4 regions of the Microbispora hainanensis genome follow, and region 4 is predicted to be linked to each of the others. Evidence: riboswitches for the same ligand, from Rfam matches in the RefSeq annotation. Region 4 holds a riboswitch; each other region holds the start of a gene.
What was found. A riboswitch is a leader RNA that binds a small molecule or an ion and turns the genes downstream of it on or off. The one in region 4 is predicted to bind cyclic di-AMP.
Positions count from the first base shown of each region.

Region 1 (7,631 bases), 1.1 Mb from region 4:
GTCGAGCAGGGCACGCACCACGAACTGCTCGCGGCGGACGGCGCGTACGCCCGGCTGTATCGCGCGCAGCTTCCCGGGGCCCAGCTTCGCGGGGCCCAGCTTCCCGGGGCCCAGCTCCCCGGGCCCGGCTCCCCGGGGCCCGGCCGGAGCGGTCAGCTGTGTGAACCGCCGTCCACGCGGACCTCCACGCCGTTGAGGTAGGCGCCGTCCGCCGAGGCGGCGTACGCGATGGTCCCGGCGATGTCCTCCGGGCGGCCCGGCCTCGGATGAGCGTCACCTGTGCTCAATCCCATCTGCGGGCCGGGAGGCCGAGCGCCGATCCCACCGTGGCAGAACCCGCGCCCGGCCGCCCCCGCCCTCCCGCTCAGTGGGAGTCCCGCCGGGTCACCGGGTCTCGTGGCGCCGCTGGCAGGCGATGCAATACCGGGCCAGGGGCCGGATCTTCAGGCGGCCGAACGGGATGGCCCCGGCGCAGTCGGCGCACCGGCCGTAGCTGCCCTCCTCGATCCGCTCCAGCGCCCTGCGCAGCTCGGCGACCGCCCGCTCGGTGGCGGCGACGTCGGCGAGCAGGGCGAGCCTCGCGGTGTCGTCGTTGCCGCCGTCGACGGCGGCCCGCAGGTCGCGCAGCTGCACCTCCCGCCACTGGAGCTGCTCTTCAAGGTCCGCGCGCATGGCCTGCGTCTGCGGCTCGCTGATCGCGGTGAACTCGTCACTGGTGGTCATCGTCGAGGTCCTTTCGAGTGTTCTCGACTGTGGGCCGTCATGCCGACAACCGGGTCTCTCCGGCGCATGACGCGCAGACCTGCACGTGCGGCATGCGCCGGAGCCGGTCGAGCGGCAGGAACGCCTCGCATCGGGTGCAGGTGCCGTAGAGGCCGCGCTCCATCCGCTCCAGAGCCGCCTCGATCTCGGCGACCTCGATCGTGGCGGCCTCGCCCACGGCGGCGTGGAGCCGCTCCTCGAGCAGCGTGCGCAGCTCGGACATCTGCGCGGAATACCGCCGGCACTCCTCCATGAGGAGACGCGGCGACCTGATCTCTGCCATAGGCGGCATCACTCCAGGTGAAAGATGATGTGGGCGCGCGGGCGCGCGCCTTCGGCGCACCGGGGCTGCCGGTACGCGAGACGAGTACGCGAGACGAGTACGCGGGAACGGCCCGCGTACGACGGTGATGGGAAGGCTTCGCCCGTGACAGGGCGCGGCTACGCGAAATCCCGTGTCGCAGCGCTCATGTCACAGGGCGCGGATTACAGCGCTTGTCTCAGATGGCCTGTGGCGGGCTGCGCGAGCCGGCGGTGCGATGACCGGTCTGCTGGGGGCTGAGGACGATGTCCTCGTGATGCCGGGCGGGCCCCGGCGGGGTTACGGGTGCCGCGGCCACGGCGACGCGCGGCCGGAACGGGAACGGCAGGTGCTCGGCACCGGCGGCGCTCGTGGGCAGGGTCGCCGACTGCGGCGTCCACGCCCCCGGCGTCCACACCTCGGCGGCGGCCTGCGGCGCGCGCTGGGCGGGATCGCCGCCATACCAGGCGGGCGTGGAGGCGACCAGTGCGAGGGCGAGCATCAGCAGGCCCACCACCAACGTGAAGGCGGTGGACCCGCACGTGCCACGTCGCAAGGTCGCCATGTGACCGACCATAACCCACCTTCGCGAAACGGTCATCCGCGTTTCCTGCGCCCGTGTTCTGTGCCCGTTTCTGTGCCCGTTTCTGGGCCCGTTTCTGGGCCCGTTCCTGGGCCCGTCTCCCGCGGGCACGCTCACCCGGAACCGGCTACGGTGGCCGCAAGACCGGGCGGACGCGGGAGGGGGAGACCGTCGTGCGACGTGGGCTGACCGCCGCGCTGCTGCTCCTGCTGCACGCGATCCTCCTGACCTCCGGCGGCACGCCGGCGTCAGCGTCGGCGCACGCGCCGGCGTGGGGGACGGTTCATCGCCCCGCCGCCCGCCACGTCGTGGCGGCACCGGCGCGTGACAGGGCACGGCTCACGCACACACGGCTCATGGGCACGCGCGTCTGCGCCCCTGCCCACGCCACGCGGCCGGCTCAGGGTGATCCGGCCCGCGTCCGGACGGGCGGGGCCGGCTCCGGCGCCACCGGCGGGCCGGTCGTGCTGCCCAACCCCGCGGTGCCGCGCGGCGGCACCCGGGTCACCCGGGCCGGTCCGCGTCACGACGGCCCGCCCGCCCAGCGCACGCGTCGCGCCGCCGCGGCCCGCGCCCCTCCCTCCACGGCGTACTGAGACCGCTCTCACTCGTCCCACTCGTACGCCTGTGGAGGCTTCATGTCCCGTGCGCCCCTGTGGCGCGCGGTGGCGGCGCTCGCCGTCATCGCGATCTCACTGCTGCTCGCTCTCACCATTGCGCCGCGCCTCGGCCTCGACCTGCGCGGCGGCACCCAGCTCGTCTTCGAGACGAGAGACTCTCCCACGGTCAAGGCGGACGCCGACGCCGCCGACCGTGCCCTCGACGTGCTCCGGCGCCGGGCGGACGCCCTCGGAGTCGTCGATCCCACCCTGGTCCGCTCCGGCGAGAAGCGGATCATCGTCGAACTGCCCGGCGTGCTCGACCCGCGCGAGGCCGCCGCGGTCATCGGCAAGACCGCCCAGCTCAACTTCCATCCGGTGCTGAGCGCCGCCGAGGAGGGTGACACGGACGCGATCGCGGACGAGAGCGGCCGGAAGCTGAAGCTCGGGCCGGTCGCGCTCAGCGGGGCCGGTGTCGCCGACGCCGCCGCGCGCAGCGACCCCCAGGCGGGGCCGGGCTGGTTCGTCACGATCGATTTCAAGGAACCCGGTCCCTGGCGGAAGCTGACCGGCGAGGCGGCCTGCGCGCCGCTCGGCGACCACAAGCGCCGCGTCGCCATCGTCCTCGACAACGAGATCATCTCCTCGCCGCAGGTGGACGAGTCGATCGCCTGCGGGGTGGGGATCGGCGGCGGCACCACGCAGATCACCGGGTCGTTCACCCCGCAGGAGGCGCAGAACCTCGCGGTGCTGATCAAGGGCGGCTCGCTTCCGGTGCCGCTTGAGCTGGTCGAGCAGCGTACGGTCGGCCCGACCCTCGGCGCCGACGCCATCGCGGCGAGCGCCAAGGCCGGCGTCGCCGGGGTGATCCTGACCGCGGTGTTCATCGGCATGGTCTACCGGCTGGTGGGCGTGCTGGCCGCGGTCGCGCTCGCCTGCTACGGCCTGATCTCGTACGCCGGGCTCGTGGCCATGGGGGCCACGCTCACGCTGCCCGGCCTGGCCGGGTTCGTCCTGGCGATCGGCATGGCGGTGGACGCCAACGTGCTGGTCTTCGAACGGGCCAGAGAGGAGTTCGGCGACGCGCCCCGGCGGGGCCTCAAGGCGGCACTCGACCGGGGCTTCAAGAACGCCTGGAGCGCGATCGCCGACTCCGGCATCACCACCCTGCTCGCCGCCGGGCTGCTGTTCTGGCTGGCCTCGGGGCCGGTGAAGGGCTTCGGCGTGACGCTGGCCATCGGCGTGCTGGCCTCGTTGGTCTCGGCCATGCTGATCACCCGGGTGCTCACCGCCGCGCTGATCGGCAGGATCGGCCCGCGGGCGTCCGGCATCGGCTCGATCGGCCGGGTCAGGACGTGGCTGACGCGGCGCGACCCGGACCTGATGCGGCGCGGGCGGCTGTGGCTCGCCGTCGCGGCCGGGCTGCTCGTGGTCGCGGGCGCGGGCCTGGTCACCCGCGGCCTCAACTACGGCGTCGAGTTCACCGGCGGCCGGATCGTGGAGTTCGGCACGAGCAGGCCCGTGGACGTCGCGGCGGCCAGGCAGGCGGTGGCGGACGCCGGGTTCCCCTCGGCCGTCGTGCAGCGGTCGGACGACGCGCTCTCGGTGCGCACCGGGCAGATCAGCGCCGACGACGTGGTCCGCATGGAGGAGGCGCTCGACCGGCGCGTGGGCGAGGTCGCCAAGCAGCGCGACGAGCTGATCGGGCCGAGCCTGGGCGAGGAGCTGCGCCGCAACGCGATCATCGCGCTCGCTGTCGCGCTCGCCGCACAGCTCGTCTATCTGGCGTTCCGGTTCCGGTGGACGTTCGGCACGGCGGCCGTGGCGGCGCTGTTCGTGGACGCGGCCGTCGTCGTCGGCGCGTTCGCCTGGATGGGCAGGCCGATCGACGGGGTGTTCCTGGCGGCGATGCTCACGATCATCGGTTATTCGGTCAACGACAAGGTCGTGCTGTTCGACCGGGTGCGCGAGCTGTGGCCGGTGCGCCGCCGCGAGCCGTTCGGCCGGGTGGTGAACGCCGCGATCCTGCAGACCGCGCCGCGCACGGTCAACACCGGGCTCGGGGCGCTGTTCATCCTGGCGGCGCTTGCGGTGTTCGGCGGCGACTCGCTGCGCGACTTCGCCGTCGCCCTCCTGATCGGCATCGTCGCCGGCACGCTGTCGTCGTCGTTCGTGGCCGGGCCGGTGGCGATCGCGCTGGAGCGGCGCTCCGGCCAGGCGCCGCCGGCTCCCGCCGCGCCCCGGGTCAGGCCCGTACGCCGCGACGACTCCGGCGCGGTGGTCTGAGGCCGGTACGGCTCCCGGCGCGTCCCCCCGGGGCGGGCGATCCGCCCCGGGGGGACGCCGGGCTGTCGGCGGCGCTGCCAGCGGCGTTATCGGCGGCGTTATCGGCGGCCGAGCGCGCGCAGCTGGGCGGGCGTCAGCGAGGAGACGTTCTGGTCGATGGGCTCATCGGTGTACTGGTGGATGGCCCAGGTCTTCCAGTCGGCGGGCGGCGTGATGTCGCCGGGCGCCTTGCTGTAGTGGGCCACCCACAGCGGGTACTGGCCGAGGCCGCGGCCGTACTTGTTGGCGAAGTTCCACCCGCTGTAGAACATCGGCCTGGTGCCGGTCTTGGCCGTCACATACTCCAGCCAGGTCTTGGCCCACTTGTTGACCTGCTCGACGGACTCGCCGTCCGCGGTCTCCAGGTCGAGGACCAGGATGTCGCCGGGCTTGCTCGGCTGCGAGTTCACCACGCTGAGGAAGTGGTCGGCCTCGGCGATGGGGTCGTTGGAGGGGTGGCCGTAGTGGTAGGCGCCGCGGACGATGCCCTTCTTGGCCAGCTCCCGCCAGTGCCGGGGGAAGGACGAGTCGACCCAGTCGGTCCCCTCGGTGGCCTTGATGAAGCCGAACTGCGCGCGGCTGTTCATCCAGTCGTGGTCGGCCTCGTAGCCGGAGACGTCCTGACCGTACGTGTGCGGGTTCGCGTACGCCGGGGCGGCGGGCAGAGCCACGGCCGCGGTGATGCCGGCCGTGGCGGCCGAGACCGCGAGGGTCGCCGCCGCGAGGGCGGAGCGCAGGCGCCGGCGCGAGTGCCGGCCCCCGAGGGAGAGCCGATGGGTGGACATGACGAGGTTGACTCCTTGCTTCCATGCCGCCTACCGGGTTAGCTGACGGGTTCGGGCAGGAAGTGCCCTACGGGCGCATCTGGGGGCCTGCGCTCCGATTCACCCCAAAGAGAGTGGGTCCCCGGCTCCACATGACGCGGATTCGGCGGCCGCGCGGTCATGGGACCACGCGGACCGGGCAACGACACGGCAAGGGATGGGTCGCCGGAGGCGGGTCGTTACCCCATACCGTGTGCCCTAAAGGTACACAATTCACCAGAATGGTGTAAACAGGACAAAACACGCCTTTACCTGGCACAACGCGGCAGCACCTGGTCCGGACCCGCTTGAAGTAAGGGCCGTGGCTAACAACGGTAAGTAGTCGATCTCTCACCGACTGTGCAAGCCTCGTCGCCGTGAGGGTGAGAAGCGTCCCCCGTCATGTGGCGTGCGTCATGGACGGGAACGGCAGGTGGGCCGCGCAGCGGTCCCTGCCCCGCACCGAGGGGCATCGGGCGGCCGAGACCGCTGTCCACGGCGGCCGCCGCGACATCGTCGAGGCCGCCAGGTCGCTGATCCGCGACGGCGTGCCGCCCGAGCAGGTCACCGAGGAGAGTTTCGCCCGTCGTCTGCCCCACCCCGACATGCCGGAGGTCGACCTCGTCATCCGCACCTCCGGCGAACAGCGCATCTCCAACCTCATGCTCTGGCAGGTGGCGTACGCCGAATGGGTCTTCCCCCCGGGTGCTGTGGCCCGACTTCCGTGCCGGGCACTTCTGGGAGCGCCTGGAGATCTACCGGCGGCGCCACCGCCGGTTCGGCGCCACACCGGCACCGATCTCGGCACCGGTCTCGGCACCGGTCTCGGCACCGACACCGACAGGAAAGGGACGTCGATGAGTGACGCAGCACCGGGATCCATGCTCCACGAGCTGACCCGGCAGACGCGCTGGGGGCTGGTGGCGACCCGGGCCATCGTCCTGGAGGCCGCGCACCCGCAGATCGGCGCGGCGCTGATCACCAACTCGACCTTCGTCGCGCACCCGTGGCGCCGGCTGCGCAACACCGTGCTCAGCGCGCAGCGCATGGTGGACCCCGACATCCGGGTGCGGCAGCGGGAGGCGGCCCGGCTCAACCGCCTCCACGCGCGCATCACCGGCACCGACGCCGAGGGCCGCCCGTTCAACGCCGCGGACTCCGAGGCGCGCGCCTGGGTGGTGGCGACGCTGTTCGAGTCCACGGTCACGATGTGCCGGTTGAGCGGCGAGTCCCTCGACGGTCCGGTCCTGGAAAGGCTGTACGCCGAGTTCCAGTCGTTCCTCACCCTCATGGACCCCTACGGGGGCAGGCTCCCAAGGCGGGGGCGCTCCTGCGCCTCCTCACACCCGGCCCGGAGGCGGCCGGCACCGCCACCACCTCCGCGGCCGCCGCCGGGGGCTCCGCCGTACGATCCGCCGCGCGGTTCTTCTCCGAGGTCCTCGACCAGACCGGCGACGGCCACCTCGACTGGCCCGACCTCGCCGCGATGGCCAGGGAGATCGCCACCCGCCTCGACCTGGAGACTCAGGACGAGGACCGCCTGTTCGCGGCCTTCGCCGACTGGTGGCGGGAGCTGCAGCAGGAGCTGGACACCGACGGCGACGGACGCATCACCGGCCACGAGTACGCCGCGGCCTCCGCCGCCCTGGCCGGCCCGGCGCTCATCAGGATCGCCGAGGTACTGTTCGACGTCACCGACACCGATGACGACCAGACCATCGATGTGAGGAGTACCGGTCTCTCTTCCGTACGGCGTTCGACCACGACTCGGGCGACGACGATGATGACGGGCGGCTGACCCGGGGTGAGTTCGTCCGCCGGTTCCTCGGCTTCATGGCGGGCCGCCGGCACTCCGGCGGCTACGACCAGATGTTCGCCCAGGCCTGACGCGCTGTCGCCGCGGCCGAAGTCCAGGTCCCTGCCCGTGCGTGCGAAGGCGTAGAAGCGCTCGACGGTCTCGGCCGGCGCGCCCGCCGGGACACCGATCCGGCCCGCCAGCTCGGCGAAGGTGTCCGCCCGGAAAGCGATGCCCTGGCCGTAGAAACTCCTGCGGCACCGGCATGCCCGGCATGATCTGCGCGAACGGATAACGCGCCCGTGCCTAGGCGTCCATCACGAACCAGGCCGGGACGTGCCCGCCCGCGCCCTGGTCGTGCACGAAGTTCACGTACGGCACGGACTCGTCGGTGAACCTCCTGCCGTCCGCCGAGACGATGATCGACGGCGGGATGCACCGCTCGGACACCAGCGCGATCGTC
Region 1 is NZ_CP108086.1:6,117,132-6,124,762, reverse strand. It holds gene OHB01_RS28235 (ABC transporter ATP-binding protein) at 1-201, shown strand, start outside; gene OHB01_RS28230 (TraR/DksA family transcriptional regulator) at 385-723, opposite strand; gene OHB01_RS28225 (TraR/DksA family transcriptional regulator) at 761-1,045, opposite strand; gene OHB01_RS28220 (hypothetical protein) at 1,263-1,628, opposite strand; gene OHB01_RS28215 (hypothetical protein) at 1,820-2,242, shown strand; gene secD (protein translocase subunit SecD) at 2,285-4,531, shown strand; gene OHB01_RS28205 (glycoside hydrolase family 25 protein) at 4,630-5,355, opposite strand; cyclic di-AMP (ydaO/yuaA leader) riboswitch at 5,368-5,513, opposite strand; partial or broken gene OHB01_RS39980 (undecaprenyl diphosphate synthase family protein) at 5,790-6,234, shown strand; partial or broken gene OHB01_RS39975 (oxygenase MpaB family protein) at 6,231-6,605, shown strand; gene OHB01_RS39970 (hypothetical protein) at 6,860-7,171, shown strand; gene OHB01_RS28190 (hypothetical protein) at 7,475-7,631, opposite strand, start outside.
Region 1: linked by a shared signal. The riboswitch ahead of OHB01_RS28205 (glycoside hydrolase family 25 protein) and the one ahead of OHB01_RS23515 (C40 family peptidase) in region 4 are both predicted to bind cyclic di-AMP.

Region 2 (7,631 bases), 3.2 Mb from region 4:
TTGCGGAGATTCGAAGGCCGTGAAGAATCTCCGTGGGTAGGGCGGCGACGCAGCCAGGTGCCGTCTGGACGACCCCAGTAGACAGCCGTTCCGAGCGACGCGACCCAGAGGTCGTGCCCGGCAAATCAAGCCCTGCCGCCCGCGGGGCGGCATCTGCCGGACACTGTCTAGTGCGCTTCCTCGTACGCCTGGACGATCGAGGCGGCAATGCGACCGCGCTCGCTCACAGGGTGTCCGTGGGCCTTCGCCCAGGCACGGATCTCCGCGCTCTTCTCGCGCGTCATCGCTCGCTGGCCCCCGCCGCCCGCACCACGACGGCGCCCACGGGCCTGCCCGCTGTCGGCGCGCCTCGCGCTGCTGACGAAAGGCGACAGAGCCTCGCGAAGCCTCTTCGCGTTGCCGTCGCTCAGGTCAATCTCATATGACGTGCCGTCAATCGCGAAGGTGACCGTCTCATTGGCCTCGCCGCCATCGAGATCGTCGATGAGAATCACCTGCGTGTGCTTGGCCATCCGGCAATCCTTTCGCAGCCCATAGTTTGATTCGTCAGCCAAACATATACCCGGTTTCCCCTGGCTGACAATTCATGATTGCGGATTCTCAGGAACCTCTGAGTCCGGTGACTTCTCGCGTGGCTCCCGTGCCGTGCGGAGGCCCGCCGCGTCGGAACGTACCAACTTTACGATGCCGTAGACGACCGCGCCGGCGACGACCGCGGAAGGTATCAAGGCGGACAATACCTCTGTCATTCTGCCTCGCTCGTGCCGGGGGTGTCATTAGGTGCACCCGAGGAAATTCCGAGGACGTGGCAAGGCTGCCGGCCTCTTGCCCGGGCCGGGCGCCCTGATACGACCATAGCGCCGGGAGGGACCAGGCGCGCCTTCCGGGGTGCCCCTGGAGGGCCGAGGTAATCCTCGTCTCTCCAGCGGCCTTACCGGATGCACTCGAAATCGTACCCAGAATGCCGACCCCGCCGGTCACCGATCCCGGGCCGTCCGGTCGTTTCAGCCGCTTGCGCGCTTCCCCGGCCACGGCCGGCGACGGGGTCACGCCTCCCACAACATGCCGTAGCCGCAGGTGAGGAACCTGACGATCCGTACGGACAGGCGTGGGGGAACACGCGTCAAGCGGCAAACACACCCCGCGGAAAAGGGCCGGACCGGGGACGTACGGCCGTTGAAGAGCTCGGCTGAAACGAGGAGCCGCGTCACGGCGGCCGGATCTTCACAAGGAGCCCGGCACCCTTCTCGTACGGCGTGCACGCCTTGCGTGATATACGCGCAAGCAGATCGTCACAGCCCGGAAGCCTCGTAAAAAGAGTGGACCACCGGTTCCGTCAAGATCGACAAGAGGGAGGTCCGAAGATCGAAAAAAGGAGCGGGGGGCACAATCACGCGGACGGCCCGGACGGTCGTGGCGCCGGAGTTTCCCACGGCCAAACGATCCCCGCATTCCGCGGACGCCGCCTCCGGGCGGCCGGAGCGGGCGGGCATCGGGGAGTGCCATAAGGGCCTGTGCGGCTCCATACGGCCCCATAAGCGCCCCTGACGGTTCCTTAAGCCGCCCGTGGGGGATATGACCCCGGAGACGGCGGGGGCGAGTCTTAAGGATTGGCGCCGGGGGCGGTCTCGCGGTCATTGGGCACCTCTCGGGACGGTAACCCAAGCATGACATGCCCCGTAGAGGCCGCAAGGATTTTCCGTCACAGCCACGCGGGCGCGGTGCGATCGGAGCCATAGCGACCCATAGAAAAACGGGGCCGATGGTCCGTTCCATCGACCCCGTCCGTCGTCTTACTTGACCTTGACCACTACGGTGTTGGCGACCTTGTCATGGAGCGCCTGATGCAGCGGCTTGTCCCACAACAGCCACAGCACGTTCAGAAGAGTGCCGAGGTTGGCGATGTAGGTGATAACGGGAATCCACTGCAGGAACTCGAAAGCGTAGAGCACGCCGGCCCGCTTGAGCGCCGCGTCCTGCGGAAGCCCACCCGCGTCGAGAGTGCCTCCGACCCGGACGACCTTGATGCCCATGAGTTTCTTGCCGAGCGTCTGGCCCTGTGCCCGCAGCATGAGGAATTCGTAGACGACCATGACGAGGCCGCCCAGGATCGCCGTGAGCAGCGACGCCAGGAAGTAACCGCTTCCGGGGTTGTAAACCCCGCTCCTAATGTCGACGCTCGCGTTGGTGACGACGATGGCCGCGACCACGACCGTGATGATCCCGAGCGGAATACCGACGATCACGCCATCGATGATGCGGGCGACGAGACGCTGCCACCACTCCGCGAGCGGAGCCGGGGCGCCGGGCGGGATCGGGCCGGCGGGCGCGTACGGCTGGCCGTAGCCGGGCTGACCATAGGCGGGCTGGCCGTACGGCTGCTGGCCATAACCGGGCTGCTGCCCATAGCCCGCCTGGGGGCTCGGCTGGGCGAACTGCTGCTGCCCGTACTGGTCCTGGCCGTACGGCTGCTGGGCCTGCGGCTGGCCGTAGCCCTGCTGGCCGTAACCGGGCTGCTGCTGAGCGCCGTAGCCCTGCTGCTGGCCGTACGGCTGCTGCGGGCCGGTCTGACCATAGCCCTGCTGGGGGTGACCCTGCTGCGGCCCGGTCTGGCCATAACCCTGCTGCTGCCCATAGCCCTGCTGCTGGCCGTACTGGTCCTGACCATATGGCTGCTGGGCCTGCGGCTGGCCGTAGCCCTGCTGGCCGTAACCGGGCTGCTGCTGAGCGCCGTAGCCCTGCTGCTGGCCGTACGGCTGCTGCGGGCCGGTCTGACCATAGCCCTGCTGGGGGTGACCCTGCTGCGGCCCGGTCTGGCCATAACCCTGCTGCTGCCCATAGCCCTGCTGCTGGCCGTAGTCCTGGGGACCGGTCTGCTGGCCGTACTGCTGCTGGGCCTGCGGGGCCTGCTGACCATAGCCCTGCTGGCCGTACGGCTGCTGCTGGGCGCCGTAGCCCTGCTGCTGGCCGTAGCCGCCCTGAGCGGGGTCGTAGGCGGGCGGCTGCTGCGGACCCGTGTGCTGCCCGCGATAGCTGACCACCGTGACGTCGGGGTCGTATTCCTGGGGTTGTCTGTCCGTGTTGTACCCGGGGTTCGATGACGGCGGTGGCGTTCCGTCCGACTCGTCCTGGGGGTACGGCGGCTGTCCGGTGCTCACCGTGTCACCTCGTTTCGAAGACGCATGCGCCGCACGTCTGTAGCACACGCTGATATTGCCAAAAGTAGCGACAGGCGTATCAACAGTCACCTTTGCAACAGTCGACAACCACCGTCAAGATCGATGATCAATGCCCATCAATGGTGATCAATGACGGTCGAGGTGCAGCAACATCCGGGTGTTCCCCAGCGTGTTCGGCTTCACGTGCTCCAGGTCGAGAAACTCGGCGACACCCTCGTCGTACGACGCCAGGAGCTCCGCGTAGACCTCAGGGGAGACCGGGGTGCCCTGGATGGGCCGGAAACCGTGCCTGGCGAAGAAGTCCACCGCGAACGTGAGGCAGAAGACCCTCCGCACGCCGAGGTCCCTGGCGGTCTCGATGAGCGCGGCGACGATCCGGTGGCCGATGCCCCCGCCGCGCGCCGCGGGGTCCACCGCGACGGTCCTGATCTCGGCGAGGTCCTCCCACAGCACGTGCAGCGCGCCGCAGCCGACGACCTGCCCGGCCGTCTCGGCCACCCAGAACTCCTGGACGTCCTCATACAGCGTGACCGTGCTCTTCTTGAGCAGGCGGGGCCCGTTGCCGGAGTACGCGTCGACGAGACGCCGGATCGCCCGGACGTCCGGCGTCCTGGCCCGGCGCACCGTCACGGCCGTGGCACCCGACTCACTGGGCGTCTGCGCGGCGACCTGCTCCATGACCGGTCAGCCTAGCCGCAGCGCGGCCTGATCCCATGCGCGGAGCGTCCCCCGGATAACGGTCATCCCCAAACGCCAGACCCCACATGAGTTCTGACCGTGTGTAGCCGCCCGGACGCGGACGGACGTACGGTCACACCCCAAGGCCACTGTCCACTTTTGTCCCAGTTTTTTCACCAGCCCGAGCAGCACATCCAAACTCTCGGATCGCTCCAAACCCCTGTGAACACGGACGTTTCACAACCGATCCCGTGATCCGACCGTGATCCTTTGGTTGTCAAACCTAGACGGGTTTCGGAGTTCTGGTTGAGCAAGAACTCGCGGTGCACTATCGTCCAGCGACGATGCCGGTCATCGTGAGCGCTCGCGGCGACCGGGCGCCGAATCTTCGAAGCACCGAGTGCGAAGGGGAGCCGGGGACCCAACTGCAGGATCCAGGATCGGTTCGGTCTCAGATCGACAAGGGGTGAATCCGCCAGGTAGGGCTACTCCGGCCCGAACCCGTCAGCTAACCCGGTAGGCGCTCAGCAGCGCCCCGCCGTACGGCCCCGTCTCGACGACGGGCCCGCCGCGGGGCGCACATGGGAGAGGAGCTCGGTTGCGCATGCGTGGCAAGAGGCCGGCGGGCAGGCACGCCCGCGGCCGGCGATCCGGATCCGGCACGGCCGGTCCGGGTCCCCTCCGCCGTTTGGCGTTCGTCGGACTCGCGATCAGCGCGATCACGTTCGGCGCCCCGGTCGTCAGCGCCACCGCCGACCCGAAGCCGAGCCTCAAGCAGCTCACCAAGCAGGTCGAGGACCTCTACGACGAAATCGAGACGCTCACCGAGCAGTACAACGGCGAGCGGGTGCGTCTGAAGGCGGCCGAGCGGTCCGCCGACCTCGCCAAGAAGAACCTCGCCAAGAGCGAGGCCGAGCTGGAGGTGCGCCGGCAGAAGGCGAGCGCCCTCGCGCAGCACTCCTACATGACCAACGGGCTCGGCAACGCGCTCGCGCTCATCGACAGCGACATCGACCCCCGGCGCTACCTCGACCAGGCCTCCACGACGTACGCGCTGGAGCTGCAGCAGAGCCAGGAGGTCGCGGAGGTCACCAAGGCCATGGACGCCGCCGCGCGGGCCAGGCAGAGCGCCTCCGCCCGGCAGGCCGAGGTCAAGAAGCTCCTCAGCGGCCTCGACGCCCGGCGCGACAAGATCACCAGTCTGATCAAGAAGACCGAGAGCAGCCTCTACCGGCAGGTCTCCCAGACGATCGGCAGAGAGACGCGCACGAGGACGGACTTCCCCATCATCGGTGACGGCAAGGCCGCCCAGGCGGCGCGCTGGGCCCTCGCGCAGCAGCTCAAGCCGTACGTGTGGGGCGCCGATGGGCCCGGCTCCTTCGACTGCTCCGGCCTGGTCATGGCGGCCTACCAGTCCGTCGGGATCAGCCTGCCGCACTACACGGGCGACCAGTGGACGGCCGGCACGCACATCCCGCGTGACCAGCTCCGCCCCGGCGACCTGGTGTTCTTCTACTCCGACCTGCACCACGTGGGCATCTACATCGGCAACGGCTACATGATCCACGCGCCGCGCACAGGAGACGTCGTCCACATCGCGAAGATCGACGGCCGGCCGTTCGCGGGCGCGGTGCGCGTCGCCGACTGAGTCTCTGGCCACGGGGCCTCTGACCACGGGGCCTCTGACCACGGAGCCTCTGTCACAGGGGCCTCGGTCTACGGAGCCCTTCGTCTACGGAGCGCCTCGGTCTGCGAGGGCCTCTGTCTGCGGGCGCTCTTCCACGGAGCCTTCCCGGGGGCCTTTCCGGGGGCCTTTCAGAGAGCCCCTCCTCCGTTGGAGGGGCGCCGGTCCCTTTCGCAGCGAACGCGGCCGGACAACGCAGTCGGATAACGCGCTTAGATGAAACACTCAGATGAGGCGGCGGCGTGCCGCCCAGGCGACCGCCTCGATCGCCGTCGCCACACCGATGCGGTCGCAGATGCACCGCAACCGGCGCCGCACGGTTCGGCCGCTGACGTCGAGACTGCGGCCCACCCGGTCTGCTGTCACTCCCTTGGCCAGCTCCGCGAGGAGAAGCAGATCCTCTTCGGTGAGACCGGCACGCTCAAGGTCCGAGGCAGGATTGTCACCTCGGTAGACGACCTCGGGAACACCCATCGTCCGCCCTCCCCCACGACGATGTCGTCGGCCCACCCTTCAGGGAAGGTAAACGCCTCGCCTGAAGGTCGTCAAGGTCGGTGGCCGGAGCGGCGGTCGTACGCCTGCCTGGCCGCTTCGACATCCTCCATGTGGATCTCGGCCCAGCGCTTGATCGCTTCGAGCAGCGGCATGAGGTCCTCGCCCAGCGGCGTGAGCCGATAGTCGACCCTCACCGGCACCGACGGAGTGACCGTGCGTGACACCAGGCCGTCGCGTTCCATCGTCCGCAACGTCTGCGTGAGCATCTTCTGGCTGACTCCGGCGATCGTCCTCGCCAACTCGCTGTAGCGGCGCGGGCCGCCGGCGAGCGCGGTGAGCGCCAGGCTCACCCACTTGTCGCTGAGCGTGTCGAGCAGCTTCCTGGACGGGCAGGTCGCGACGTAGGCGTTGTAGCGCTGACGCGCCTCCTCGCGCCGCTCGGCCGCCGTCTGAGTCGCCATGTCTTCCCTTCTCCTCCCTTACGCACTTCCAGGTGCCTTCTTACCGAAAGAGAGTAGATCTTCCTACGCTCCGTGCCATCGCGAAAGGAGAAAGACGCTCATGAGAGCACTGATGGCACGGGATGGAGCCGTACGGATCGTCGACGTGCGGGAGCCGGATCCGGGGCAGGGGCAGGTGCGGATCAGGGTCGAGGCGGCGGCCGTCAACCCTGTCGACCTGGCCACGGCCGCGGGCGTCCTCGCCGACAACGGGCTCATGCCGCACCAGGAGACGTACGCGCTCGGCTGGGACGTCGCGGGCGTGGTCGACCGGGCCGGGCCGGGGGTGACGGGTCTGCGGCCGGGCGAGCGGGTCATCGGGCTGTCGGACCGGCTGACCGACCCGCTCAAGGCCCAGGCGGACCTGGTGGTGCTGGACGAGACGGCGGTGGCTCCCGCGCCCGTGGGGGTGGCCGCGCCCGAGGCGTCCACGTTGCCGCTGAACGCGCTCACCGCCGTCCAGGCACTCGACCTCGCCGGGCTCGCCGAGGGCGAGACCCTGCTCGTCACGGGGGCGGCGGGCGGCGTCGGCGGCTATCTCGTGGAGCTGGCCGTGGCGCGGGGGCTCCGGGTCGCGGCGGTCGCCGCGCCCGGCGACGAGACGGTGGTGCGGGGCTTCGGCGCGGAGTGGTTCGTGCCGAGGGGCGCCGACCTGGCGGCCGCGGTCAGGGCCGCCGTTCCCGGCGGCGTGCACGGCCTGGTGGACGCGGCGCTCGTCGGCCTGCCCGCGCTCGACGCCGTGCGCAACGGGGGCGCGTTCGTCGCCGTCAACGCCGGGCTGGCCCCCGTGCCGCTGCGCGGCATCCGGGTCTCCACGGTGTTCATCCGCGCCGACGCGGCCCAGCTGCGGGACGTCGCGAAGCTGGCCGAGGCGGGACGGCTGAGCCTGCGGGTCGCCGGCACCTACCCGCTGGAGCGGGCGGCCGAGGCGTACGAACGCCTGCGGAAGGGCGGCCTGCGCGGCCGGCTGGTCCTGCTGCCCTGAGTCTCCCGATCCCCTGCGTTTCCCGGCGCCCTGGGTTCCCGGCGCGCTGCGTTTCCCGATGCTCTGGGTTCCCCGGCGCGCTGCGTTTCCCGATGCTCTGGGTTCCCGGC
Region 2 is NZ_CP108086.1:1,793,944-1,801,574, forward strand. It holds gene OHB01_RS08145 (histone-like nucleoid-structuring protein Lsr2) at 168-512, opposite strand; gene OHB01_RS08150 (RDD family protein) at 1,794-3,158, opposite strand; gene OHB01_RS08155 (amino-acid N-acetyltransferase) at 3,306-3,857, opposite strand; cyclic di-AMP (ydaO/yuaA leader) riboswitch at 4,242-4,395, shown strand; gene OHB01_RS08160 (NlpC/P60 family protein) at 4,546-5,505, shown strand; gene OHB01_RS08165 (LuxR C-terminal-related transcriptional regulator) at 5,767-6,015, opposite strand; gene OHB01_RS08170 (winged helix-turn-helix transcriptional regulator) at 6,087-6,497, opposite strand; gene OHB01_RS08175 (NADP-dependent oxidoreductase) at 6,598-7,521, shown strand.
Region 2: linked by a shared signal. The riboswitch ahead of OHB01_RS08160 (NlpC/P60 family protein) and the one ahead of OHB01_RS23515 (C40 family peptidase) in region 4 are both predicted to bind cyclic di-AMP.

Region 3 (7,631 bases), 2.8 Mb from region 4:
CGGTTGATGGCGTTGTTGCAGGCGTACGCCAAGCTGAGGGCACAGGGGGATGACCGCCCGCTGACGGTACGTCAGGCGGACGCGCTGATCGCCCTGCTGGAGCAGAAGATCGCCGCCGAGCTCCTCGTCGTGGTCAGCGCCGAATCCCTCCCCACCGACCCCGAAACCACCGACCCCACCGACGACAACCCACACCCCGCCGACGACACCAGCGACCCGGCCACCCAAGACCCCGACCCGGCCACCCAAGACACCGACCCGGCCACCCAAGACACCGCCGACCCTGCCGCCGACGACGACGTCAGCGACCACTTCGCAGACCTCGGCGACAGCGCCCCCAGCGACTACGCCCCCGACACCACCGGAACCACTGACGAGCCGAGCCAGGCCGACGACACCACCGACCACGTCGAAAACGCGCGGGATGCCGGGGGCTTCGGGGAAGGCCGGGAGGACACGGGCGATCCGACGCCCGGCGAGGCCGACGACCTCGACATCCCGGAGGAGTTCGACACTGCCGAGACCGAGGCGGATGCCGGTGCCGGGAGCGCCGACACCACTGCCGCCCCTGCGCCCGCCGACGCCGACGACGCCGTTTCCGGCGCGATGGCCGACCCCGATGCTTCGGGTGGCACCGATACCCCTGACGGCCCGGACGGGCTCGACATCGCCGAGGCTGCCCCTGCCACCGACCCTGCCGCTGGCTCTGGCGACGCCGCGATCGGACCTCGCGATGAGGAGCCTTGTGACTGGGGAGCCGGTGAGCGCGGGGCCGGTGAGCGGCGGCCCGGCGAGTGCGAGCCGCGCGACACCGCAAGCACCGCCGCTGCTGAGGGCGACCACACCGCGAACGCCGGCTCCGCCGAGGACGACGACACCGTGAGTACCAGCTCTGCCGGGAGCGACGAGACCGCGCCCGCCAAGGGCGATGGGTGGGATCGCGGTGCGGCCCGGTCTGGAGCAACCCATGTCCGGCGGGGTGTGTCAGCATGGCCTGCTCATGGTGGCGGGCATTGGCACACAGCGCCTTCGCACGCTGCCCCTTCGGACACAGTCTCTTCGGACATAGCACCTTCGGACACAGCACCTTCGGACACAGCCCCTTCGGGCGCGACGGCTTCGGTCGCGACGGCTTCGGATGCGCCGCCATCGCAGGCGGCGCACTCGCAGGCAGCGCCTACGGAGGTGGCGCCTTCGGAGGCGGCGTGGCCGGACCCTCCGCCCGAGGACGCCTCCGCACGTCACACCCACGCCGGGCCTGGGCCTGCGGGGGACTGCCGGCATGGCCACAGCCCGTGCCGGTGCGACGGCCAGGGCGCGTGCCGGTGCTGCGGCGAGGCGCGGTGCTCGCGTGCGACGCAGGCGTCGGGGACATCGGGACCGTCGGGAGCGACGCCCGGCGGGCCCGGACCGGAGCGGGAGACACCACCCGGATGGGCATCGGAAACGGCACCGGGAGCCGGGCGAGGGACGCCGGAGACGGCGCAGGAGGCATCGCAAGGAGCCGCACAGGGGGCATCGCGGGGGGCGGCGCAAGGTGGGTCACCGGGATCTCCGGGTGCGTCGGCGGGCGCGATGCCTGGGGCGTTCTTGGGGTCGGCGTTGGGAGCGTCGGCAGGCACGTTGCTGGGTGCGTCGTTGGGGATGGCACCGGGGACCGCGCCGGGGTTGTTGCTGGCGACCGGGCAGGTGCTGCCCGTCTCCAGCGTGCATCGGCTCGCCCGGACCTCGACTCTGGTGCGGATCGTCATGAACGCCGAGGGACAGGTGCTGGACATGGGGCGCAAGGTCCGTCTGGCGACTCCTGCCCAGCGGCGGGCCATCTTCGCCCGGTATGCCACGTGCTGGGTCGACGGCTGCCCGCTGCCGGCGACCATGTGCCAGATCGACCACGCCGACAACTGGAGCACCGGCGGGCTCACGGATCTGAAGCTGCTGGGCCCGGCGTGCCAGTTCCACAACCGCGACCGCTACCAGCACCCCGAGCGCTACACCCGCCGCCAAGTAGGCGAAGACCGCTGGGCCTTCACCTACCACCGCCTCGGACAAGCCCGACGACTACACGAGTAAGGCGGGAGGCAGGCGGTGGAGGACCCACAGGCCGGCCCGGGCGACGCACGGACCGGCCCCGGAGGCTGCGGGCGTGAGGCGTGAGGCGTGAGGCGTGAGGCGTGAGGCGGGAGCGTGGGCGATGCGCAGGGCAGGCCCAGGCTGACGCGCGGACAGACCCGGCGACTACGCGAGCGAGGGGAGCGCCAAGACAGCCGGAAGCCCTCGACCGCGTCGGCACTCGGCCCAGCAGACCCCGCGCCGGCAGACACGCGCGAGCAGGCCCGCGCTGGCAGAGCCGCGCCGGCAGACCCCGCGCCGGCAGACCCGCGCTGGCAGAGCCGCGCCGTACGGCGTGGTGTGGCGCATCTCACCGCGGGCGGCCCGCGACCGTGAGGACCTGCGGAAGCAGGGAACGGCGACAGCCGGGATGATCCCCTTTACAGGCCATTTGGCCGTGTCTTACTTGTTATCTACTAAGCTTCCCGTGTGTCTCGCCGGTGAGCGGTCCTCAACCCGAGGACGACCGGCGACCGCCGAATCCCGGAAGTCATCGATCCCGGGAACCGGGGACCCACGTCTCTTGGGGTGAATCCGGACCATCCGGTAGGGCTACTCCTGGCCCGAACCCGTCAGCTAACCCGGTAGGCGGCCAAGGAGAGGAGAGCGTGGAGTGTCGGCTCCACCTGCCCACCCGGTCCGCGTCGTGTCGCCGGACCACCTGCCCGCCCTGGAACGTCTCCAGGCTTCCGGGGTGATGGCGCGCCCGTGACGGGCTGCCACATCTCCCGTTTCTGATTCCGCCCCGCCGTGGCGTGTCCCCGGACGGTCATGCCGTCATGCCGCACGCCCGCGGGCCGGTTCGTCATGTCTCGAAGCGCGCCATGAGGAGCCCCCGATTTCCACCGATCCGATAGCTCGACAGCTGCTCGACGCCGTACGCCCCGAGCTGGGCTACCGCGAACGAGCCGGGAAACACACCAAGTTCGGCGAGTGGTACGCCGAAAACGTCGCCAAGGACCCCGACTTCAAGGCCGCCCCGTGGTGCGACATGTTCGTCTCCTGGGCGGCCGACCGGGCCGGGGTGCAGGACCATGTCGGCGAGTTCGCGCTGACCACGCGGCACGCCAAGTGGTTCGAGAAGCACCACGCCTGGAGCGACAAGCCCGAGCCGGGCGCCGTGGTCTTCTTCGCCTGGTCAGGGTCCAAGAAGATCCGCGACATCGACCACGTCGGCATCGTCGAGAAGGTCGTCGGCCGGAAGGTCCACACGATCGAGGGCAACGTCGACGGCGTGTGGCTGAAGCGCAAGGTCCGCGACACGAGCACGATCGTCGGGTACGGCCTGCCGCGCAAGGTCAAGGTGACGCCGAAGACGCCGGTGACGATCCAGCCCATGGCGGCCGTGAACGCGAGCGTCCAGAGCGCCGCTGCGCCCGCCACCAGGAACATGGCGGCCACGCAGGGGAAGCCGCTCGACATCGTGTGCTCGCCGGGCGACGCCGTCCTGTCGGCCGGTCTGCTGTTCGCGGTGGTCTCCACCGCCGTGACCGGGATACGGGTCAAGACCGCGGCGGCGTCGTCCGACGGACGGCACCGCAAGCGCGGGTGACCTCCCCCTTCCGGATCTCCCGCCGCTCATAGGGACTCCAGCCCGGGCCTTGGGACCTCCGGCCCGGCCCTGGCGATCTCCGGCCCGGCCCTGGCGATCTCCGGCCCGATCAGGGGAACCTCCGGCCGGTCCGAAACGGCCAGGGCTTCGAACGCCATACTCGACGGCGCCACGCTCGTCGGCGACGTGTTCGACGGCGACGTGTTCGACGGCGCCGTGCTCGCCGCTTCCGCCGTGGCGACTGCCACGGCGAGCACGGCGCCGGTCCGGGCCGTCACGGTGCCCTGACCCGGCATGCTGACCCGGCAGGTCAACCAGGCAGGCCGCTCAGCATGCTCTTCATCTCCTTGATCTCGGCCGACTGGCTGGAGATGATCGACTCCGCCAGCCTACGCGCCGGCTCGTAGCTTCCGCCGCTCAGCTCGTCGCGCGCCATGGTGACGGCGCCTTCGTGGTGCCGGATCATCATCGTGAGGAAGGCCCGGTCGAAGTCCCGTCCGGACAGCCCTTCGAGACGCCGCATGTCCTCGGGGGACATCATCCCGGGCATGGCGTGATGCGTCGGCGCCGGGCTCTCCCCGGGCACCTGTTCGCCCCAGGTCGTGAGCCAGCCGCTCATCGTCCGGATCTCGGGAGCCTGCGCGGCCTCGATCCGCCGGGCGAGCCGCGCGACCCGGGCGTCCGCCGCCCGGTCTTCGGCCAGTCGCCCCATCTCCACCGCCTGCTGATGATGGGGGATCATCATCCGGGCGAACATGACGTCCTGGTCGTTGTGGTCGGCCGTCGTTGTCGGCGGCGTTGTCGGCGGCGGCGTCGGCGTCGGCGTCGGGTCGCTGGGCGCGGTGGGCACACCGGGTGAGGAAGGCGTCGCGGCCGAGGCGGCGGTGCCGTACGCGCCGCCCGTGCCGGCCAGCAGACCGGCTGTCAGCAGGGCGACCGGCAGGACACGTCCGTTCATCGGCCAACACCTCCGTACGTCCCGGCGGCTGGTCGAGGACCGGCGCCGCCCCGCCCGCGGTGCCGGCGGCGGCGCCACCCCCGGTGCGCCGTCGCCGCACGAACCGTGTGGCGAACCTGGTCCTCCTGTCGTACCCGTGGAACGTTCCCGTCAGCCGTTGAACGTGATCCTGAACCGGTAGTTGTCGCCGTAGGTCGAGCCGCGGATGGTGAACGCCGCGCTCCCCGAGCTCACCCGGCCCGAGACCGTGGCCCCGGCGTTGACGGCGTAGAGGAAACGAGACGTGCCGAGATCGCGGCAGGGGACGATGGTCTTCTCGCCGTAGAAATGGTTGAACGTGGCCCCTTCGGCGCGGTGGCTGTCGACCAGCTTGCCGGACCAGGAGGTGCCCGATCGGCTGGTGACCCAGTAGCCCAGCAGGAGTTTCGGGTCGCGTACGTTACCGCCGAGATCGCGGGCCGACGCGGTGACAACGTGGGCGGAGCCGAACTGGAAGGATCCGAGCGCTCCGATGTCGCCCACATAGAACTCCCAGTAGAAGGGGTTGCGTTCGACCCTGCCCGCGGCGGACTTGCGTGGACCGGTGACGAATTTCGCGGCCGCCTTGTATCGGCTGGTGCCGACGAACCGGTGCTCGCCCCAGAGGGGACCTCCGCAGTAGTCGTAGACGTCGACCACCACGGTGGCGGTGCCACGATAGATCCGCAGGGCGGACTGTGCGCCGGCCGCCGGGCCGGACGGGACCACCGCCCCGAGGACCGCGGTCACCGAGACCGCTGCCGCCGCTAATCGGAATTTCCGTGTCTTCATGAGAAATCCCCTCCTTGTCGTGCCGTCGATCCGGAACTCCTCCACGGGCCGGCGGGAACCTCACCGTAAAAGACCGCCGTGGTCTTACCAATGACGTGTGCATACACGGTTGGTAACGCCTTGTGTCGATCCGAAAGTGGCGGCGACATAAATGACGGAGGAGAGTAATGACGGACTGATTCCGGGGCGCGACATACATATCGACCACCGGTCTGTTGCCCTATTCACCCCCATTTGTGGAGCGTTGCGCTCCTGTCCCTGATCATCGGGCGAGGTTGACATGCAGCCGTACGGCTGCCTATCGTTCATGCAGCCAAAGGGCTGCATGTCCGGGATGGGGAAGATGGACGAAGTGTTCAAGGCGCTGGCCGACGCCAGCCGCCGCAGGTTGCTGGACAGCCTGAACGCCCGCAACGGCCAGACGCTGCGCGAACTGTGCGCGGGGCTGGACATGGCGCGGCAGTCGGTCAGCAAGCACCTGGCGGTGCTGGAGGCGGCGAACCTCGTGACCACGGTGTGGCGTGGCCGGGAGAAGCTGCACTACCTCAACGCCGTGCCCATCAACGCCATCGCGGACCGCTGGATGAGCAGGTTCGACCGCGAGCGGGCCCGTGCTCTCGCCGATCTCAAGAACGCATTGGAGCAGGAGCCGATGAGCAACCCCGAGTTCGTCTACACCACCTACATCAAGACCACGCCCGAGCGGCTGTGGCAGGCACTCACCGACCCCGGCTTCACTCGGCGCTACTGGGGACTGTCCTTCGACACCGACTGGCAGACGGGGGCGCCGATGACCTGGCACCAGGGCGGTGTGGCGATCACCGATCCCGAGCAGGTGGTCGTCGAGTCCGACCCCGGCCGCAGGCTCTCCTACACCTGGCACTCCCTCACCCCCGAGTGGGCCGAGGCGGTCGGCCTGGGGGAGGACGTGCTCGCCAAGCTGAAGGGGGAGCGCAGGTCGCGGGTGACGTTCGAGATCGAGCAGATGGGGGAGACGGTCAAGCTGACGGTCGTCCACGACGGCTTCGAACCCGGCAGCACCCTGCGCGAGATGGTCGCCGGGGGCTGGCCCCAGGTGCTGTCCGCGCTCAAGACCCTGCTGGAGACGGGTGAGCCCCTGCCGGCCGTGAGCGTGTGACGCGTGGGCCGCGCCCCGGGCCCCGGCCTATCGGGGAGCGGGGCCCGGGGCGCGGCAGGTTCAGCACTGGCCGTCGGCGAGCACCCAGTAGTCCGGGCCGGTCTGGCGCAGCGCGTGCGTGGTGAAGGTGTTCCACAGGCCCATCGCGTCGTTCGACCCCTTGGCATAGGTGTAGCCGCCCGACTGGTACGCCCGCCCGGCGGTGGTGTGGGCGTAGTTGCTGGCCCGTACGCACGTGCCCGGCGGCGTGGCACTCGGCGAAGGACTCGGCGAAGGACTCGGCGAAGGGCTGGGCGAAAGACCGGCGCTGGGGGACGGGCTGGGCGTGGCGCTCGGCGAGGGGCTGGGCTGCGCGCCGCCGTCAAGGCCGAAGAAACGGGCGTCGTGGTAGGCCGAGCAGATCGTGTCGAGGAAGTACGCCGCGGTGGCCCCGCACTGGTCGGCCGCGCCGCCCGGATCGACCGGCAGGCCGTGGCCCATGCCGCTGATCTCGTAGAGGCGCACGTCGTCGTCGCCGTACACCTTGAGGGTCGTGCCACCGGTGAGCGACCTGGTGGAGGCCGGAGTCTGGGAGACGCCCCGCACGTTCGTCCACTGGTCGCGCAGCTGGGCGCCGTTGGCGGGCACGACCGTGTAGTCGGACTGGCCCTGCCAGACGGCCACTCGCGGGTACGGCCCGGAGTAGCCCGGATAGGCGTTCCGCACCAGGTCACCCCACTGCTGCGGGGTCCTGCTCGTCGGGCCGTACTGGCAGCCGGACGCCTCGAGCAGGCTGCTCGCGCAGCGGTAGGCCAGGCCGGCCCCGATCGATCCGGCGGCGAAGACGTCCGGGTACGTCGCCAGCATGACGGCGGACATCGCCCCGCCCGCCGACAGCCCGGACACGTAGACCCGCGCGGGGTCGGTCCCGTAGTTGGCGACCGCGTACGCCACCATGGCGCGGATGGACGCGGCCTCGCCCTGCCCTCTCGTGGTGTCGCCGGTCTGGAACCAGTTGAAGCAGCTCGACGAGTTGTTGGAGCTGGAGGTCTGCGGCAGCACCAGGGCGAAGCCCCACTGGTCGG
Region 3 is NZ_CP108086.1:7,799,927-7,807,557, reverse strand. It holds gene OHB01_RS35460 (DUF222 domain-containing protein) at 1-2,070, shown strand, start outside; cyclic di-AMP (ydaO/yuaA leader) riboswitch at 2,574-2,716, shown strand; gene OHB01_RS35455 (CHAP domain-containing protein) at 2,948-3,661, shown strand; gene OHB01_RS35450 (DUF305 domain-containing protein) at 3,972-4,619, opposite strand; gene OHB01_RS35445 (hypothetical protein) at 4,770-5,429, opposite strand; gene OHB01_RS35440 (ArsR/SmtB family transcription factor) at 5,773-6,567, shown strand; gene OHB01_RS35435 (PHB depolymerase family esterase) at 6,628-7,631, opposite strand, start outside.
Region 3: linked by a shared signal. The riboswitch ahead of OHB01_RS35455 (CHAP domain-containing protein) and the one ahead of OHB01_RS23515 (C40 family peptidase) in region 4 are both predicted to bind cyclic di-AMP.

Region 4 (7,631 bases):
GTGGCCGAGGCGGTGGAGACCGCCTGGCCCGAGCTGGTGGGGAGCCTGGCCGAGGGCACGGTGCCCCCGGCGGCCGAGCCGGTGCTGGTCGCGGCGGCGGCCTACCTGACCCGCCCGCCCGGCTGGCCGGACCTGGTCGAGCAGGCGCGGACCGACCTTGAGCAGGCCGCCGCCGCGGGCACCCAGCGGGAGCAGGCGGAGACGCGGCTGCGCGAGCAGCTCGCGGCGCAGCGTGCCTCCGCCAAGGAGGAGATCGACCGGGTGCGCGAGCAGCTCAAGGCCGCCCGCGCGGAGAACTCCGACCTGCGGCGCAAGCTGCACGACGCCCGCGAGCGGGTCAAGGCCGCCGAGACCAGGGCGGCCGAGCTGGAGGCCGAGACGGCCGAGGCGCGTGCCAGGGCTGCCAGCGCCAACGGCGCGGCCGAGACCGAGCTGCGCCGGCTCAAGGAGCGCCTGGCGGACGCCGAGCGCCAGCTCGAGGCCAGCCGCAGGGCCGCCCGCGAGGGCCGCAGCATCGAGGACGCCCGGGTGCGGGTGCTGCTTGACGCGCTCCAGGACGCCGCCTCCGGGCTGCGCAAGGAGCTCGGCCTGCCCACGACGATCAGCAGGCCGGCCGACTACGTGAACGCGGTGGTGCCCGGCGAGCCGGGCGTGACGGCCGTCCCCGCGCGGGCGCTGGCCAACGACGACCCGCAGCTTCTCGACCAGCTCCTGGCCATCCCTCACCTGCATCTGATCGTCGACGGTTACAACGTGACCAAGACCGGTTATCCGTCGCTGACCCTCGCCGACCAGCGAGCCCGGCTGCTGACCGGGCTCGGCGGGCTCGCCGTGCAGACGCGGGCGGAGGTGACGTGCGTGTTCGACGGCGCCGAGCTGAACGGGCCCGTCCAGGTGTCCGCGCCGCGCGGGGTGCGGGTGATGTTCAGCGCGCCCGGGGAGATCGCCGACGACCTCATCCGCACGCTGGTGCGGGCGGAGCCGCCGGGGCGGGCCATCGCGGTCGTCTCCTCCGACCGGGAGGTGGCCGAGTCGGTGCGCCGCATGGGCGCCCGGCCGGTGCCCTCGATCCTGCTGCTGCGCCGTCTCGGCCGCGGTTGACGCGTCCCGCGCACGCCCCGGACCTGCGACGTCACAGTATGTGACGACTGCCGCGAATACCTGCGAATAGGTTGAAGCTTCAAGATCGCCTAGATAGAGTCGCGCCGCAGGTTTCGTCGATCAAAGAGGTTTATCCTCAAGGGGGCTCAGTGCGAGGGCGTGTGCCGGTGGCCGCCGGTCTGGCCGCCGTGGTCCTGCTCACTCCGATGACGGGCGCGCAGGCGGATCCGAAGCCCACTGTCGCGCAGGTGAAAGCGAAGCTGAGCAAGCTCAACGCGCAGGCCGACCAGCTCGTGGACCGTTATAACGCGGCCAACGAGAAGTGGAAGAAGGCCCGGCAGAAGTACCTCACGATCAACGAGGACTACAAGAAGCAGAACGCCCGGGTCGAGGAGTTACGCTCCGGGCTGGTCTCGATGGCCGTCAGCAGCTACCAGGTCGGCGACATGGGGTCGTGGGGCGGCGTCTTCTACAGCTCCAACCCCGACGCCATGCTCAGCGGTCTCGCCACGCTCAACCACATGTCGGCCGAGCGGGCCGGGCGGCTCAAGGCGTACGAGGGCGCCATCAAGGACCTCAAGAACCGCCGCAACCAGAGCAAGCAGGTCTACAAGGAGGCCGCCGACGTCAAGGACGAGCTGGCGGACGAGAAGGAGAAGGTCGACAAGCTCGTCCGGGAGCAGATGAAGCTGCTGCGCTCGCTCGGGACGTTCAACCCCGGCAACCCCAACAGCGCCGGCGTCGTCTACAACGGGCCGGCGTCCGGCAACGCGCTGGCCGCCCTCCAGTTCGCCTACAAGCAGATCGGCAAGCCCTACCGCTACGGGGGCACCGGACCGGGCGCCTGGGACTGCTCCGGGCTCGTGCAGGCCGCGTGGGCGGCGGCGGGCGTCCGGCTGCCCCGGACGAGCTACGAGCAGTGGGCCTGGGGCGCGAGCCGCCGGGTCTCGCTCGACGACCTCCAGCCGGGCGACCTGCTCTGGCACGCCGGATACGGGCACGTCGGCATCTACGCCGGCGACGGGAAGGTCGTTCATGCCCCGCAGACCGGCGATGTTGTGAAAGTCGTCACACTCGCCGAGTATCACGCGATCGGAGCCGTGCGCCCCTGACGGTCCCGCCGTCTCCGTGACGATCTGTGACTGACGCGGCAAATGTGACCCCATCGGCGCTTGTTGTGCAAATTGTGGGCAGGGTCACATTTGGCGCATTCGCGGTGTGGGTAAGCTGCGATTTCTTCTCCGCGGCCTTCGTTATGCGATCTTTATCCGGCCGGAGCGCTTTGCCGAACGCCGCGAGTCCTGGGTAGCTTCTGGGCCGCGGCGAGCACGCCTCGCCGCCGTGCGTCCCGGTCCGGCCGGCCGGTCGCAGTCATCCAGCGGCATCGGCGTCCTTCATCACCCTCCCCCCGTGGGATCCCCCCGACGCCGATGGCCAGCCGAGTCCGTGCAGTCAGGAGGCACGGAGCCGGGGAACCACCGACCTTCACGCGAAGGTCCGGGGTGAATCGGCGCATCGCGCGCCGTAGGGCGACTTCCCCGCCCGAACCCGTCAGCTAACCCGGTAGGCGTGAGCGGAAGACCCGAGGAGAGATCCTGTCTACCACCCCCAGTCTGTCCCGTCTTGCCCGAATTGCCGTTAGTGGTGCCGCGTTGACGGCATCCGTAGGTGTCGCTGGAGCACATCCGGCGGCGGCAGCCGGCACGGCGGCCGACCCGGCGGCCGACCCGGCGACGGTCACGGTCGTCACGACGGCCACGGCGACGAAGACGGCCACCAAGACGGCCACGAAGACGGGCGCCGAGGAGAGCGCGAAGACCGCCGCCCGCAACGCCGCCGCGAAGAAGCGGACCAAGAGGCACACCGCCAAGCGGAAGATCAGCAGGGCCTCGCTCCAGCGGGCCAGGGCCCGGCGCGCGGTGAAGGCCGCCGAGAAGCAGATCGGCGACCCCTACCGCTACGGAGCCACGGGACCGGGCGCGTTCGACTGCTCGGGCCTGGTCCAGTACGCCTGGCGCAAGGCCGGCGTACGGCTGCCGCGCACGACGTGGTCCATCCGCAGCGCGGTCAGGAAGAAGGTGTCCTGGGGGCACTTCGAGCCCGGTGACCTCATCTTCACCAGCGGCGGCGGCCACGTCGGCATGTACGTCGGGCACAACAGGATGATCCACGCCCCGCACAGCGGCACGCGGGTCAGGATCGACAAGCTGGACGCCTACCGGAGGAGCACCTTCGTGGGTGCCGTCCGGCCGGGCGTCTGACGGGCACCGGTCACCAAGCCCCCTCGACCGGCGCCGTCCTTACGGCCCCGTCCACCTCGCCGAGGTGGGCGGGGCCGTGACATGCGCTGGCTACCATGCACGGCGTGACTGTCACGAGCGGCGTGCCCGCGTGCGCGCCGGGCGTGCGTGCCGGAGCCGGCCGGAGCCGGCCCGGACCCGCCGGGGCCACTCCCCGCCGGATCGCGGCCGTGGCCGTCGCGCTGGCCGCGCTGCTGGCCGGGCCCGCCGCCGCGGCGCCGCCCGACCCGCTGCGCGCCCTGCGGCTCGACGCCCGCGCCGCCGTACGCGAGCATCCCGGCATGTGGACCGGTGCCTCGGTCGCCCGCGGCGAGCGCGCCGTCGTCGTCGGGTCGCCCCGGCCGCTGGTCGCCGAGATCGCCGCGCTGGCCGGCCGCGCGGGCAGTACGGTCACGAGGGTCTGGGGCGGGCTCGGCGGCGCGGTGGTCCTGGTGCCGCGCACCGAGGAGCAGGCCGCCGTGCTGGCCGCGCCGGCGAAGGTGGACGGCCTGGCGGCCGTCGCCACCGGCGACCGGGTGATCGTGCAGCCGGCCGCGTTCGCCCGCCTGTCCGCGACCGGCCGCCTGGTCGTCATGACCCACGAGCTGACGCACGTCGCGACCGCCGGCCGCCGCACGGTGCCGATGTGGCTCATGGAGGGCTTCGCCGACTACGTGGGCTACCTGGACAGCGGGCTGCCGGTCCGTACGGTCGCCGCCGAGCTGGCCGCCGACGTCGCGGCCGGGAGGGCGGCGCTCGGCGGCCTGCCGGGGCCCGCCGACTTCGCCGCCAGGCCCGCCCAGGCGTACGAGGAGGCGTGGCTCGCCTGCCGCTACATCGCGGCCCGGTTCGGCGAGCCGAGGCTGGTCGCCCTCTATCGCGCCGCGCTGCGCGAGGAGATCGGCGCCGCCCTGCGGGAGGAGCTCGGGCTGACCGCCGGCGACCTGACCCGCGCCTGGCGGTCGTGGTCGCGCGAGCAGCTCGCCCGGACCTGATCGTCCGACCGCGACGACCCGGCCGGGACTGCGACAATGCGTTCTCGGGCGGCGCGGGGGGACCGCGTGATCACGCCGGCAGCGGGGGTGAGGATGACGAAGCGGACGCTGATCGTCACGAACGACTTCCCGCCCAGACCGGGCGGCATCCAGGCGTTCGTGCACGGCCTCGCCGTGCGCAGGCCGCCCGGCTCCGTGGTCGTGTACGCCCCGCGCTGGAAGGGGTGTGAGGAGTTCGACGCCCGCCAGCCGTACGAGGTGGTCCGGCATCCCTCCTCGCTGATGCTGCCGACCCGCGCGGTGGCGCGACGGGCGGCGGCGCTGGTGGAGGACGGCGCGACCGTCGTCTTCGGCGCGGCGGCGCCGCTGGGGCTGCTGGCTCCCGGCCTGCGCGCCGCGGGCGCGGGCCGCATCGTCATGCTCACCCACGGGCACGAGGCGTCGTGGGCCCGCCTGCCGGGCGCGCGCGCCCTGCTGCGCCGCATCGGGGCGGGGGCCGACATCGTGACCTATCTCGGCGAGTACACCCGCCGCCGGATCGCCCGGGTCGTGCCCGCCTCCCGGCTCGTACAGCTCGCGCCCGGCGTGGACACGACTCTCTATCGTCCGGGGGCGGGCGGCGACCGGATCCGCGCGTCCCTCGGCCTGGGCGACCGGCCGGTGGTCGTGTGCGTCTCCCGGCTGGTGCCGCGCAAGGGCCAGGACGTGCTGCTGCGGGCCTGGCCGCTCGTTCTGCGGCGGGTTCCCGGCGCGGTCCTGCTGCTGGTCGGCGGCGGCCCGCTGCGGCGGTCGCTGGAACGGACGGCGGCGGGGGCCGGCCTGCGCGGCTCGGTGGTCGTCACCGGGTCCGTGCCCTGGGCGTCCCTCCCGGCCTACTACGACGCGGGCGACGTGTTCGCCATGCCCTGCCGCAGCAGGTTCGGCGGGCTCGACGTGGAGGGCCTCGGCATCGTCTATCTGGAGGCGTCGGCCACCGGGCTGCCCGTGGTCGCGGGCTCCTCCGGGGGCGCCCCCGACGCCGTACGGCACGGCGAGACGGGCCTGGTGGTCGACGGCACGTCGCACACGGCGGTGGCCGCCGCGGTGGGCGATCTGCTGGCCGACCCCGCCCGCGCCCGCGCGATGGGCGAGCGGGGCCGGGCCTGGATCGAGGAGGAGTGGCGCTGGGACCTCGTCGCGGCCCGGTTCGCCGCGCTGCTGTGAGGCAGCCTCAGCCGGTGGGCACGGCCCGCTGTATGGCTGCCTCAGCCGGGAGCATGCCCGCTGTGCGGCCGCCTCGTGGGCACGCCCGCGAGGTCGTTCCGGCCGGTCAGGGCTTGCGGCCCACGCCGCCGGCGACGCAGATGCCGCCGAGGTCGAGGGGGTAGCTCACGGGCTTCTCGGGACGCCACTCGGGCACGTGCACCACGCCGGGCTCGATCAGTTCGAGGCCGTCGAAGAACCGCACGATCTCGGGCATGTCGCGGGCGCGGCCGGTGCCCAGCATCTGCAGCAGCACCGCCTCCAGCTCGCGCATCTCCGGCGCGCAGGAGCAGAAGTGGGTGAGCTGCATGTAGCTGCCGGGTGCCAGGCGGGCCTTGTAGGTGTCCACGAGGCCGTCGGGGTCCTCCTCGTCGGCGAGGTGGTGGACCACGGCGACCAGCAGCAGGCCGATGGGGCGGGAGAAGTCGAGGAAGCCATCGACCTCGGGGTGGCCGAGGATCACCTCGGGCTCGCGCATGTCCGCGGTGATCACGCGGGTGCGCTTGTCGGTCTGCAGGATCGCCCGCGCGTGGGCCAGCACGATGGGGTCGTTGTCCACGTAGACGACCTTCGCGGCGGGATCGATCCGCTGCGCGACCGAGTGGGTGTTGTCCATCGTGGGCAGGCCCGAGCCGATGTCGAGGAACTGGTCGATGCCCTGCGCGGCCATGTACTTCACGCCGCGGAACAGCATGGCCCGGTTGTTGCGGGCGCCCTCGCCGCGGTCGGGGAAGTGCCGCATGCCCTCCGTGGCGACCGCGCGGTCCACCGCGAAGTTGTCCTTGCCGCCGAGGAACGCGTCGTACACGCGCGCGATGCTGGGCTTCGTGGTGTCGATCTCCGGGGGGAGGTAGTCGGGATCGCGGTGCGTCCAGTTCCATCTGCCGGCTCTGTCGCTCATCGCCCGCCCCTCTCCAGACAATGATCATGGATGCGCTTGGAGCATAACCAAGCGAAGCGCGCTGCTGCGGGACGGCTGCGATGTTTCCGGTGGTCAACAGGGCCGGCGCGGCGTCGCCGCAGGTCGTCCGTCACCGGCGGCGAAGAAGACCCACTCCCATAGGGGGCTGATCACCGCATGTCCCCGGCCGTCCCGGTCCTCTCGCGCGACCGCGGCCCGCGCCGTCCGGAGGGTGCGCCGACGCCGATGAAACTTTCAGGAGTTCCGTCGGCGCGCCCGGCGCACCCGCGGTGTCCAGGTCGCCGCTCAGTCGCCGTACAGCTCGTCGATCTGCTTGGCGAAGTCGCGGGCCACGACGTGTCGCTTGATCGACTGCTTCGGCGTGACGTGGCCGCTCTCCTCGCTCAGCTCGATGTCGAGGATGCTGAACTTCTTGATCTGCTCGGCCTTGGAGACCATCCGGTTGGCGTCGTCCACCGCCTGCTGCACCTCGGCGATGACGGCCGGGTCGGAGCACAGCTCGGCCATGGACGCGCCGGAGCGGCTGTTGGCCTCCTTCCACTGCTCCATCGCCTCGTGGTCGAGGGTGACGATCGCCCCGATGAACGGCCTGCCGTCGCCGACGACCATGACCTGGCTGATCAGGCGGTGCGCCCGGATGGCGTCCTCAAGCGGCGCAGGGGCGACGTTCTTGCCGCCCGCGGTGACGAGGATCTCCTTCTTGCGGCCGGTGATGCTCAGGTAGCCGTGTTCGTCGAGCTGCCCGACGTCCCCGGTGTGGAACCAGCCCTCCGGGTCGATCGCCTCCTTGGTGGCGCGCTCGTTGTTCCAGTAGCCGTCGAAGACGTGGCGGCCCTTCACGAGGATCTCGCCGTCGTCGGCGATCCGGATGCTCACGCCGGGGAACGGCTTGCCGACCGTGCCGATCTTGTTGGCGCCCGGGATGTTGACGGTCGAGGGCGCGCTGGTCTCGGTGAGCCCCCAGCCCTCGAACACCTCGATGCCCACGCCGCGGAAGAAGTGGCCGAGCCGCTCGCCGAGGGCCGAGCCGCCGGAGACGGCCGCCGTCAGCGCGCCGCCCGTGGCCGCCCGCAGCTTGCCGTACACGAGCTT
Region 4 is NZ_CP108086.1:5,024,693-5,032,323, forward strand. It holds gene OHB01_RS23505 (NYN domain-containing protein) at 1-1,101, shown strand, start outside; gene OHB01_RS23510 (C40 family peptidase) at 1,251-2,213, shown strand; cyclic di-AMP (ydaO/yuaA leader) riboswitch at 2,528-2,682, shown strand; gene OHB01_RS23515 (C40 family peptidase) at 2,754-3,362, shown strand; gene OHB01_RS23520 (hypothetical protein) at 3,467-4,375, shown strand; gene OHB01_RS23525 (glycosyltransferase family 4 protein) at 4,469-5,578, shown strand; gene OHB01_RS23530 (SAM-dependent methyltransferase) at 5,685-6,518, opposite strand; gene OHB01_RS23535 (AMP-dependent synthetase/ligase) at 6,825-7,631, opposite strand, start outside.